Regions from separate parts of the Vreelandella sp. 2A-K22 genome, predicted to be linked through region 1. Evidence: predicted binding sites of a transcription regulator. Region 1 holds the regulator's gene; each other region holds the start of a gene.
What was found. The regulator PhoB, encoded in region 1, activates phosphate uptake and scavenging genes when phosphate is short. The targets are predictions, from matches to a motif close to TGTCATANNNNTGTCANA.
Positions count from the first base shown of each region.

Region 2: the regulator PhoB is predicted to act here: its motif matches at 2,511-2,528, upstream of ACW17M_RS15235 (putative 2-aminoethylphosphonate ABC transporter substrate-binding protein).
Region 3: the regulator PhoB is predicted to act here: its motif matches at 2,569-2,586, upstream of phnD (phosphate/phosphite/phosphonate ABC transporter substrate-binding protein).

Region 1 covers NZ_JBSUGC010000001.1:149,536-153,731, forward strand. Annotated here, with positions in the region: gene ACW17M_RS00695 (chorismate--pyruvate lyase family protein) at 1-430, shown strand, start outside; gene ubiA (4-hydroxybenzoate octaprenyltransferase) at 466-1,356, shown strand; gene phoB (phosphate regulon transcriptional regulator PhoB) at 1,482-2,171, shown strand; gene phoR (phosphate regulon sensor histidine kinase PhoR) at 2,174-3,460, shown strand; gene ACW17M_RS00715 (hypothetical protein) at 3,772-4,086, shown strand.
Region 2 covers NZ_JBSUGC010000010.1:225,988-230,183, forward strand. Annotated here, with positions in the region: gene ACW17M_RS15220 (bifunctional diguanylate cyclase/phosphodiesterase) at 1-928, shown strand, start outside; gene ACW17M_RS15225 (HAD family hydrolase) at 1,031-1,756, shown strand; gene ACW17M_RS15230 (UTRA domain-containing protein) at 1,749-2,459, shown strand; gene ACW17M_RS15235 (putative 2-aminoethylphosphonate ABC transporter substrate-binding protein) at 2,576-3,610, shown strand; gene ACW17M_RS15240 (putative 2-aminoethylphosphonate ABC transporter ATP-binding protein) at 3,657-4,196, shown strand, end outside.
Region 3 covers NZ_JBSUGC010000014.1:74,230-78,425, forward strand. Annotated here, with positions in the region: gene ACW17M_RS18390 (alkaline phosphatase D family protein) at 1-586, shown strand, start outside; gene ACW17M_RS18395 (EAL domain-containing protein) at 749-2,506, shown strand; gene phnD (phosphate/phosphite/phosphonate ABC transporter substrate-binding protein) at 2,621-3,586, shown strand; gene phnC (phosphonate ABC transporter ATP-binding protein) at 3,664-4,196, shown strand, end outside.

The sequences.
Region 1 (4,196 bases):
GAAGCCGTTTCGAGTACGACTGTTGCGCCAGGGGGTTGGTTGGCCGCGCCAGGATGAGGCTCAGGCGCTGGGCATTGGTGCCAAGCGTTACGCCTGGCTGCGGGAAGTGGCGCTGTGCTTAGATGGAACGCCATGGGTGGTGGCGCGCTCGGTCGCCCCGCTCTCACAGGTAAAGGGCCAACGGCTAGAGTGCCTGGGCGAGCGCTCGCTAGGTAGTTGGCTATTTCGCCAGCCGGGTTTAGTGCGTGGGCCATTGGAAGTAACGACGCATTCCCCCCAGTTTGCTAGCGTCAACGGCATACAGGAAGGCTGTGCCTGGGGAAGGCGCTCTGTTTTTTATCACGGCTGTAAGCACGGCAGTCTGTCGTTATTAGTGCAAGAGTATTTTTTGACGGCGATGGCGGATGATCTTGGCCTGCCTTCGCGCTAGGCTAGCGCCTGCATCTTATTCTTCGTGAGGTAAGCATGGATCGTTCACTGTTGCGGCCGAAGGGATGGGCTCGCGTGGCAGATTTTTTACAGCTGATGCGCTTGAATCGGCCGATAGGCACATGGCTTTTGATGTGGCCGACGCTGTGGGCATTATGGGTGGCTGCGGAAGGTGTACCAGGGCGAAATGTGCTGCTGATTTTTGTGGCCGGCGTTTATGTGATGCGCGCTGCGGGCTGCGTGGTCAATGACTATGCGGATCGCCACTTCGATGGGCATGTGAAACGCACAAAACAACGTCCGCTAGCGACGGGCCGTATCAGCGAAACCGAAGCTCAACTGCTGTTTATCGCCCTGGTGGCCGCTGCGTTTATTCTGGTATTACTGACCAACTGGTTTACGGTGCTGCTCTCGCTGGGCGGGGTGCTGCTGGCGATTATTTATCCGTTTATGAAGCGCTATACCCACTTTCCTCAGGTGGTGCTGGGCGCGGCTTTTTCCTGGGCAATTCCGATGGCTTTTGGCGCCGTGCTCGGCCACGTGCCGCTGGAAGCATGGCTGCTATTCTGCGCTAATGTGTGCTGGACAGTGGCCTACGATACCCAGTACGCCATGGTCGATCGCGACGACGATTTAAAAATTGGCATTAAATCGACGGCCGTGCTGTTTGGAAATGCGGATCGTTTGATTATCGGCTTACTCCAGCTAGCCACCCTGGGGTTGCTGGCTTGGGTAGGCTGGTGGGTTGGTTTAGGTGGTTTCTTCTGGTTAGGGCTAGCGGCAATGGCAGCGACTTTTCTGCATCAGCAGCGCTTAATTCGCGACCAGGAGCGGGATGCCTGCTTCCAGGCGTTTCTCAATAATCACTGGTCGGGACTGCTGATTTTTGCCGGTATCGCGCTAAGTTGGTGGCCTGCGGCTGGCTGATCGAGGCGATTGTCATGTAATTGTCATCAAGTCATGGTGTTATCGTCACTGACATGTCATTGATCTGTTTATCTTTGAACTGTTTTTCTTTGAACTAGTTTCTTTGAACACCGTGAGGCTCTGGTATGACCGCCAAGACCGTTCTGATTGTCGATGATGAGGCGTCGATTCGCGAGATGATCGCGGTAGCGCTGGAAATGGCTGACTATCGCGTGCTCGAAGCGGATAACGCCCAGGATGCCCATGCCATGGTGGTCGACCACCAACCCGATTTACTGCTGCTGGACTGGATGATGCCCGGCACTAGCGGTATTGAGCTGGCGAGACGCCTAAAGCGTGAAGAAACCACCGCTGAAATCCCGATTATTATGCTCACCGCGAAAGGCGAAGAGGATAATAAAATTCAAGGGCTTGAAGCCGGTGCCGATGACTATATCACCAAGCCTTTTTCACCCCGGGAATTGGTGGCACGGCTAAAAGCGGTGCTGCGCCGTGCGACGCCACGTGGCGTTGAAGACCCGATTGAGATTAACGGCCTGCTGCTTGATCCGGTGAGCCACCGGGTAAGTGCCCACGGCAAAGCGCTGGAAATGGGCCCCACCGAGTACCGTTTGCTGCAGTTTTTTATGACTCACCAAGAGCGCGCTTACACACGTAGCCAGCTGCTTGACCAAGTGTGGGGCGGCAATGTTTACGTTGAAGAGCGCACGGTCGATGTGCATATCCGCCGCTTGCGTAAAGCGCTGGGCGACGTGCATCAAAACCTGATCCAAACGGTTCGGGGTACCGGTTACCGTTTCTCTGCACGGGTGTAAATGTGCGTTTATGGAGTCGTGAGCTGTGGCGAATAGCGTGGCTGGCCACGCTGGGCACTTGCTTGGGCTGGCTGTTGGGCTCGGCTGGGCTGGGGCTTGCAGCAGGGCTTGCGGGATGCTTGTTTTACCACTTACGACAGTTACGCGAACTCTATTTGTGGCTCACCCTCCACCCTAACGATGAACCGCCTGCCGCTCGCGGGATGTGGGGCGAGCTATTCGATCGTTTATACCGCTATCAAAAAAGTCAGCGCATCACCCAAAGCCGTCTGCGGGCTACTTTGGCACGTATTCAAGAGTCGTCTGAAGCAATGCGTGATAGCGTGGTCATGCTTGATCGCCACGGTGATTTGGAGTGGTGGAACAGCGCCGCCACCGCCATGCTGGGGCTACAAACCGCCCATGATCGTGGTCAACACATTACCAACCTGCTGCGCGACCCGGGCTTTATCAGCTATTTTAATTCGCGTAACTACAGTGAGCCGTTAACGCTCACCTCACCGATTGATGAACGGCGAATCCTGCAGTATCAAATTACCCTCTACGGTGACGACGAACGCTTAGTGATGGCTCGCGATATCACCCGCTTGCATCGTCTTGAGCAGATGCGGCGCGACTTTGTCGCCAACGTTTCCCATGAGTTACGTACGCCGCTGACCGTTCTCTCCGGCTATTTGGAAACCTACAGTGATATCTCCGACCAGCTTCCGCCGCGCTTGGGACGTAGTATTCAGCAAATGCAGGAACAGACCCAGCGGATGCAGAATCTGGTCAACGATTTATTGCTGCTCTCGCGTTTGGAAATTGACCAGGGCGGCCAAGATCATCATCCACTGTCACTCGAGCCTTTACTGCAAAGCGTTTGTGATGATGCGCTGGCCCTATCGCATCAACGTCATACCATCACCGTCGCCCTTGAGAGCGATGCCCGACTGTTAGGCAGTGAACAGGAGATTCGCAGCGCCGTCTCTAACCTTGCCTTTAATGCGGTTCGCTACACGCCTGCTGGCAGCCAAATCACCCTGCGCTGGAAAGCTAGTGCTACTGGTGGCGGCTATATCGATGTGGAAGATAACGGTGAAGGGATTGATCCCGTTCATATTCCCCGACTAACAGAACGCTTTTACCGTGTTGATAAGGGGCGCAGCACTGCGACTGGCGGCACAGGTTTAGGCTTGGCGATCGTTAAGCACGTGCTGTTGCGCCACGATGCGCAACTACAAATTGAGTCCCTTCCCGGCAAGGGTGCGTTGTTTCGCTGCGCCTTCCCCCCCTCGCGTCTTGTTTAATTTAGCAAGTCATCCCATCGCATAATATTTGTAGCAATGTGCAATATTGGCATGCAAGGTTGGTAAAGCTTTACCCATGTGCCATTTTTACACAGCTTAAAGCGTTGTGTCGTGACTCAGTCGATGCCTTTTTGGCATAACTTATTTTTAATTAAGAGACTGATTTTGTTGTTTTTATTTATATGCTTAAGTTTTTTGGCATGCCTTCTGCAGAGTACAGATTGAAGGAAGATGACCGCAGGAATTGCTGGCTTCTCAGTAAGCCTTTCTTTCTTCATTAAGCGGTACTAAACAGCGATCGGAGGTAGGATATGACGTCCAAGGATTTTCTCAAGAAAGCTGGCATTTTAGGTGTATCTTTTGGTCTGATGGCAAGCCCATTAGCTTTTGCACAAACCGATGAAAATTCGGCGATTGACGAAAACCAAGGTATTACCGCTGACGAGCAACCGATGGATTCCCAAGGTACCGGTAGTTCAACTGGCAGTGATACAACAGACATGACTGACGATTTAACCCATGACGAAGGTGATGGTGCCAGCGACATGGATCCGCAATCAAGCAGTCACTCAGACGATGCTGAGTATGACAAGGATGAGCTTGTAGAAGAAAATGGCGGTAGCTAATTATCAATGACCTTTTAGATATCATTAAAAGCTTTTTCAGAGAATGAATAAGCGATTAACAGGATGTTACAAAAGCAAGAATGCTTTTAAGATTCACGGATGAATCAGTA
Region 2 (4,196 bases), on a different contig from region 1:
TGTCTTTCACCTCGATGTCAGCATCGGTTTTGCTCATTATCCGCAGCATGTGAGCGAGGCGGGCGAACTATTTAACGCTGCCAGCATTGCTCTCCACCACGCCAAGCGGCGCGAAAATAGTATCTGCCCCTACTCCCAAACGATGCGCCACGCGCTACATCGACGCCAACAGATGACCGAGCGACTCAGCGCGGCAATTACTGAACACAAGTTAGAACTCTACTTTCAGCCCCAGGTGAACCTTACCAATGGTCAGTTGACCGGTGCAGAAGCCCTGTGCCGCTGGCACGATGCCGAGTGGGGCTGGGTGAGCCCCGGCGAGTTTATTCCCCTGGCTGAAGAGCGTGGTTTGATTCGTGCCTTGGGAGACTGGGTGCTGGAAGAGTCCGCAAGGCAGCTACTGGCATGGCGTGAACAGCCTGAGGGTGGGCTGCCAGGGAGGCTATCGATCAATATTTCCGCCCAACAGTTTGCCGATCCTGAGCTTACCCACCACATTGCGCAACTCACCGCCGGCGTTTCGTCGAGCGCTATCGCCCTGGAGCTCACTGAAAGTGATTTTATGCGCGACCCAGATCAGGCCGTTGAGATCACCCACGCCATGCGACAAGCGGGCTATGCTCTCTCTATCGATGATTTCGGCACCGGCTATTCTTCGCTTTCCTACCTACGGCGCTTCGCTGCCGACGCACTGAAAATTGATATTTCCTTTGTGCGTGAAATGCTCGAAAACAAAAATGACCGCACCATTGTTCAGGCCATCATCGCCATGGCAAAAGCGCTAGAGATGAAAACCGTGGCGGAAGGCGTTGAAACGCGCGACCAAGCGAATTTGCTTGCCGCAATGGGTTGCAATGAGGCACAAGGGTACTGGTTTGGCCGCCCGCTGCCTGCCGATGAGTTTGCGACGCAGTGGTTAACTACTTAGTCTTCTAGTTTGCTCATCGTCGTCTTCTATTAGCGTCATCGTCCTGTCATCACCTTTGGCATACCCTACGCGCCGCCAACCCGCGATGAAAGGAGTGCTCCCATGCGCCTGGCCCTGTTTGATCTTGACGACACCCTCCTGGACGGAGACTGCAGCGACCGCTGGAATTTATGGATGATAGAGCAAGGCTGGATCAGCGATGCCGAAGCGTTTATGGCGCGGGCGGAGAAAATGCACCAGGCCTATCACGCGGGGAAGCTAAAGCTTGAAGAGTATTTGGCCATGACCCTAGCACCGCTGCGAGGGCGCAGAGTGAGAGATGTGCAAAAAGAGGTCGAGCGCTTTGTTGCCACGCACCTGCAACCGCGTATTTTTGAACAAGCTTGGGCCTGTCTGGAAGCGCACCGCCAGGCAGGCGATACCCTGGTACTGATTTCCGCCTCGTCACGGCATCTGGTCGAGCCGATAGCGACCACTCTGGGTATTGAACACGTGCTGGCGGTAGAGCTAAGCGTGGAGCACGGCATCAATGAAGACGCGCGCTATACCGGCGGCAGCGAGGGTATTTTTTCTTATCGTGGCGGTAAGGTGCTGCGCTTAAAACAGTGGTTGGCCGAGCAGCAGTTCACCCCTAGCCACACTACTTTCTACTCAGACTCCCGCAACGACCTCCCGCTGTTGCAGTACGTGGATTGCCCTGTAGCGGTCAATCCCGATCCAGTGCTCGCTGAGGTGGCTAGCGTTGAAGGTTGGCGGCGCTTAGACTGGCGGGCGCCCTCAAGCGCTTCGTCACCTAATGCTCTGCCAGGAAAATCGGCGCATGTCTGATGCCTACTATCTAAAGTTAACCGAACAGCTTCGTACCTTGATCGACCAAAATGCTGCCCTGTGGGAAGGCAAGCTTCCCGCAGAGCGGTCATTGGCCGAGCGTTTTGCCACCACTCGTGTGACCCTGCGCCAAGCGCTTTCACAGTTGGAAATGGAGGGCTTAATCCACCGCAGCAACCGGCGCGGCTGGTTTATTTCTCCTGCCCGTTTAGTTTACGACCCCACCCGTGACGCGGGCTTTAACGACTATGTACGTGCACAGGGGCGGCAGCCACGCACGGCAGTATTGAAGCTGGAAACCCGTGCCCATCTGCCTGCCGCGCGGGCACTGAATTTGCCGGATGACCAGCCGTTTCAGCATATTCGCCGCCGCCGCTACGTGGATGACCGCGCGGTGCTGGTGGAGTCGCTGTGGGTGGTGCCCGAGCGTGCCCCAGAGTTGCTAGATATCTATAGTGGGCAATCGCTTTGGGGGCTGTTGCGCGAGCGCTGGGGGCACTACCTGGCCAATCGCTCTATTCGCATGGTCTCAGAAGCGCTTTCGCCAATGGATGCCGAAGAGCTATTCGTTGCACCCGGCACTGCCGGGTTAAATATTAACCGTGCCATTTTAGACGACCAGCAGCGCCCTATTGAGTTTGATGAAGAGCACTGGCTGCACGATTCGCTGTGTATCAGCGTGGAGCTATCCGGTCAGCGCTAGCGGAAACGACCTAGCCGCGGTCATCACCAGTTAAAAAAACGGTCAAACAAGCGTCATCGCAGTGTCATTTAACGCCTGCAAACTTCTGGTCTATACCAATCAGCCGGGAGACTATCATGATGATGCCACGCCGTTTATTCCCTTCAACGTTGTTAGCAGGTGCTGCTGTTGCGCTTGCTTCCAACGCCCAAGCAACTGAATTAACGGTGTATACCGCCGTTGAGTCGGACGACCTGCAAAAATATGCTGAACGCTTCAACGCGGCCCACCCGGATATCGAGATTAACTGGGTGCGCGACTCCACCGGCGTGATTACCGCCCGCCTGCTGGCCGAGAAAGACAATCCCCAGGCTGACGTGATCTGGGGCCTGGCCGCTACCAGCCTGCTGGTGTTGGAAGAGGAGGGCATGCTGGAGCGCTACGCTCCCGCTGGCGTTGAGAATCTCGACCCCAAATTTGTCGATGTGGCCTATCGTGATGGTGAAGACCCGGCTTGGGTGGGTATGGACGCCTGGGTCGCTGCTATTTGCTACAACACCATTGAGGGCGAGCGCCAGGGCGTGCCGATGCCGACCTCTTGGGAAGACCTTACCCAGCCTGAGTTTGAAGGCCATGTGATCATGCCTAACCCCAACTCGTCGGGTACCGGCTACCTGGATGTAGCCAGCTGGCTGCAGCTATGGGAAGAGGATCAGGGTTGGGATTATATGGATCGCCTACATAACAACATTGCCCGTTACACCCATTCGGGCTCCGCCCCTTGTAGCCTGGCGGCTACCGGTGAAACCGTAGTGGGTGTGTCATTTGCCTTCCGCGGTGCGCGCTTGAAATCCCAGGGTGCGCCTATTGAAGTTATCTTCCCTGAAGAAGGGCTGGGCTGGGATATGGAAGCCGCCGCTATTGTGGCCGGTACCGACAAGCAGGAAGCCGCGCAAACGCTGATGGATTGGGCAATCTCCCGTGAAGCCAACGAACTGTATAACGAAGGCTATGCGGTGGTGGCTTACCCAGGTGTGGCACAGCCGATTGAAAACTACCCTTCCGATATTACTGATCGAATGATCGACGCCGATTTCCAGTGGGCTGCCGTCAATCGTGAACGCGTGCTAGCCGAATGGCAGCGTCGCTACGATGGTAAAACCGAACAATAAGCCGCGATCAGTTGCCCCGGCCGGTTTGCCGGGGCTTGGAGAGGTTATGCACACGACAATGACATCGCTGCTGGCGGCCGACACACCAACGGTGATGACTCCCACTACTCCCCATTTAACCATTGAAGCAGTCACTAAGCGTTTTGGTAGTTTTACCGCGCTGGATGGTATTTCCCTAACCATAAACGAGGGCGAATTTGTCTGCTTTTTGGGCCCCTCCGGATGCGGCAAAACCACCCTGTTACGCACGATTGCAGGGCTGACCCAGCAAACGACGGGCACGCTTATTCAGCGTGACAAGGATATCTCCACGCTGCCCACCCAGGCGCGGGATTTCGGCATTGTGTTCCAGTCCTATGCGCTGTTTCCCAACCTCACGGTGTTCAACAACGTGGCCTATGGGTTGCGCAACCGGCGGGTAGAGCGGTCACGCATCCAAGCACGGGTGGGTGAGCTGCTCGCGCTGGTGAACTTGACGGGCAGCGAAAACAAGTACCCGGCGGCGCTTTCCGGCGGGCAGCAACAGCGCGTGGCGCTGGCGCGGGCATTGGCCACCGAGCCTGGCCTGCTGCTGCTGGACGAGCCG
Region 3 (4,196 bases), on a different contig from region 1:
AATGCAGCAGGCGCTAATGGGGGCCAAAAGTGCGGTGATTGTCTCTCCCGCACCGATGTTCGGCGTCAAGTTGATAGAGGGAATCCAAAAGCTGTTTACCCTTGCCGGTAAGCCGTTGGTGGTGGATGCCGAAAACTGGATGGCGCACCGGGGAGCGGCCAATACGCTGCTGCAGATTTGGCGGCACTCCAAAACCCCAGGCAACTACGTGATTCTATCTGGCGACGTGCACTACTCGTTTGTCTACGACATTGTGGTGCGTCATCAGCGCCGTTCTCCCCATCTGTGGCAGATCACCTCAAGCGGGATCAAAAACACCTTTCCCAAAAATCTGCTCAATACCTTTGACCGGCTCAATCGCTGGCTCTATGCGCCGTGGTCGCCGCTTAATTGGTTCACCAAGCGCCGCAAGCTAAGCGTTCACCCCCGCGATCCTGACCGCGCCAGCGCGGGTGAACGGCTGTGGAACGCCAGCGGCATTGGCTTAGTAACGCTGGATGAAAAAGGCCACCCTATCGATATCCGACAGCTCGACGCCGACGGTAGCGAGGTGGTCTTTCCGGCGCGAGAAAAACCGCTCATTTAACGTCAGTGTAGCGTCAACTGACTGATGTCCTTGATGATTGTCATTATAGCGTCACAAAAATGACGCACGCTTGCTTGCAGCTTATCAACCAACTCCAGGGAAGGTGACACATCATAGGAACCACCGCTGGTTATTAGGGTGGCAGAATAGGGCAGCAGGCAAATGACCGCACAAGAATCGCAGTGGTTGCAAAAGATTATTGCAACAGAAGAGTTGCACGTGCTCTTTCAGCCCATTGTGGATGCCAGCCAGCAGGCGATTTATGGCTACGAAGCACTGATTCGTGGGCCTAAAACATCGCCGCTTCACTCGCCGTTACGACTGTTTGAAGTAGCCACTCAGGCCGGAAAGCTGGTGGAATTAGATATACTCTGCCGACGGTTAGCCATCTACCGCTTTGCAGAGCTCGATCTGCCGGGCCTGCTGTTTCTTAACGTTATGCCGTTGACGATCGTAGAGCGTGATTTTCGCGAAGGCTTAACGCTTGGCTTTATTCGTGACAGCGGCTTGCCCCCAGAGCGGGTGGTGATCGAGCTCACTGAACACGTGCCAATCCACGACTACGAGCTAATGCGCCAAGCGGTGGATCACTACCGCACCATGGGCTTCCAGGTGGCGCTGGATGACCTCGGTGCAGGTCACTCAAGCCTGCGCCACTGGTCGGAGCTGCGCCCGGATTTCGTTAAACTCGACCGACACTTTATCTCCGGCATTGACCAGGATCCTGCCAAGCGAGAGTTCCTGCGTTCGATTCTCGATGTGGCGCGTAGCCTGGACTGCCAAGTGATCGCCGAAGGGGTGGAGACCGCTGCTGAGCATCTTTGCTTGTGGGAACTCGACCGTGGGCTCGCACTACTACAAGGCTTCTATTTCGCCCGACCCAACCAGCAGCCGCCTTTAGAACTCAATATGGTGCTGCCAGCGAGCACCCAATTAAAAAGCCCTGCGGGTCGCACCACGCGCTCGATTTTACGGGCTACCGATGCCATAACTACGGATTGCGCAGTGCCGTATATCTCCGAGCGATTTCGCCAACAACCCAGTTTGCGCTGCGTGGCCGTGCTGGAGAATGGTAAGCCCGTGGCTGTGGTGCGACGCAACTCGTTTTTAACTCTATTTACCAACCCCTATAGCCATTCGCTTTATGCCAAGCGCCGTGTGCTGGACGTTGCTGATGCACGCATGCTGGTGGCCGAAGCGGATACTCCGCTTGAGATTTTGAGTCAGAAGTTGACCGACAGCCGGGATATTGAGCAAGAGGACTTTGTCATCGTTAACGCTAACGGTGACTACCTGGGGATGGGCAATATCGTTGACCTTTTGCGTGAGATTACCGCGATTCAGGTGCGCCAAGCGCGGCATGCCAACCCGCTCACCGGCCTGCCGGGTAATATCCTGATCAATGAAACCCTGGCGGCTTATTTGGCCTCCGGGCATGGGTTTGCTGCGGCCTATGTTGACTTGGATAACTTTAAAGCCTTTAACGATGCCTATGGCTACGCCCGAGGTGACCACATCATCATTTCGCTATCGCGGCTGCTGCAAGCACAGGTAGAGAATGCCGGGGGCTTTATTGGCCATATTGGCGGCGATGATTTTATGATGTTGCTGCCGCTTGAGTACTGGGAAAGTGTTTGTCAGCAAATTCTACACTCATTCGAGGTGATGGCTCCGGGCTTCTATGAAGAGGCTGACCGCCTTCAGGGCGGGATTCACATCGAAAACCGTCAAAATAGAATGACGTTTTTTCCCTTTGTGAGCGTCTCGATTGCGGTAAAACCCATCCATGATACGACTACCTGCCAATCGCTGGATATCGCAGGCGAGCTTTCTGAGCTGAAGCACCAGGCCAAAAAAATTCCCGGTAACAGCCTGTTTGTAGAGCGCCGCGGTCACGAGGCTTTTCAAGCTGTAGATTAACTGTCCTTCGCCAAAACGTCACGAAGTGGTCATATAAGTGCCCCATTTCTGTCATCTGGAGTCGTCAGGATGTTGTCATCTTTTAATAACTCTACAGAACGCTACAGGTGACCCATGCAGACATTATCCCTCTCCCGCACGTTAATCAGTGCCGCCGTTGCCAGTGCCTTCGCTTTGGCCGCAGTGAACGCCTCTGCGGATCTGTCTTCACGCTATGTGGATAACGATGGCGATATGGTCGCCGATGTCCCCAGCGACGAGTCACAGTGGGTTGACCCGGATACCTTGGTGTTTGCCTATACACCGGTTGAAGATCCTGCGGTTTACGCTGATGTCTGGTCTGGTTTTTTGGATCACCTGAGCGAAGCCACCGGTAAAAAAGTGCAGTTCTTTCCGGTTCAGTCCAACGCTGCCCAGCAGGAAGCGCTGCGCGCTGGCCGTCTCCACGTAGCCGGTTTCAATACCGGCGGCGTACCGGTCGCGGTTAACTGCGGTGGTTTCCGCCCTTTCGCCATGATGGCCGCGGAAGATGGCAGCTTTGGTTATGAGATGGAGATTATCACCTACCCAGGAAGCGGCATTGAAGCCGTTGAAGACTTGCAGGGTCGCCAACTAGCGTTTACCTCAGAAACCTCTAACTCTGGCTTCCGCGCCCCCTCTGCGCTGCTGCGCTCTGAGTACGGTATGGAAGCGGGGGAAGATTTTGAGACCGCTTTCTCTGGTTCTCACGACAACTCCATTCTCGGCGTGGTCAACGAAGACTACGACGCGGCGGCGATTGCTAACTCCGTGGGCAAGCGGATGATTTCCCGCGGTGTAGTGAACGAAGGTGATTACGAAATTATCTACACCTCACAAACCTTTCCCACCACCGCTTACGGGCTGGCGAATAACCTGAACCCGGAACTTGCCGAGAAGATTCAGGATGCGTTCTTCAGCTACGACTGGGAAGGCACGGCCCTCGAGTCAGAATTCGCCAACTCCGGCGAAGCGCAGTTTATTCCGATTACTTATCAGGATAACTGGGCGGTTATTCGCACTATCGCTGACGCCAACGGCGTGACCTACGACTGCGATTAATCTTTAAGCAGTACCCCAATACGATCGGCCAGGAGGGCAACCTTCTGGCCGAACCGCTATGTAGATGAGGCACTTCCATGTTGACACTCACCGGCGTTGGTAAACGTTACCCTACCGGGGATCGAGCGCTGACGGATATTGAACTCACGCTGCCCAAAGGCCAAGTGATGGCGCTGATTGGACCATCTGGCGCGGGTAAAAGCACACTGATTCGCTGTGTGAACCGGTTGGTTGAGCCTACTCAGGGCAGCATTCGCCTGGACGGCACGGAACTGACGAAGCTCTCGGGACATAAGCTGCGTCATGCCCGCCGCTCCATGGGAATGATTTTTCAAGAGTATGCGTTAGTAGACCGCCTAACCGTGATGGAAAACGTGCTTTCAGGTCAGCTCGGTTACGTGGGCTTTTGGCGCAGCTTCCTGCGCCGCTACCCGCAGGAGGCTGTGATTGAAGCCTTCCGTCTATTGGAGCGAGTGGGGTTGCCGCATGCCATCGATAAACGTGCCGATGCCCTGTCTGGCGGCCAGCGCCAGCGGGTGGGTATCGCCAGGGCGCTCCTGCAAAGTCCTAAGCTGTTGCTGGTGGATGAACCCACCGCCAGCCTTGACCC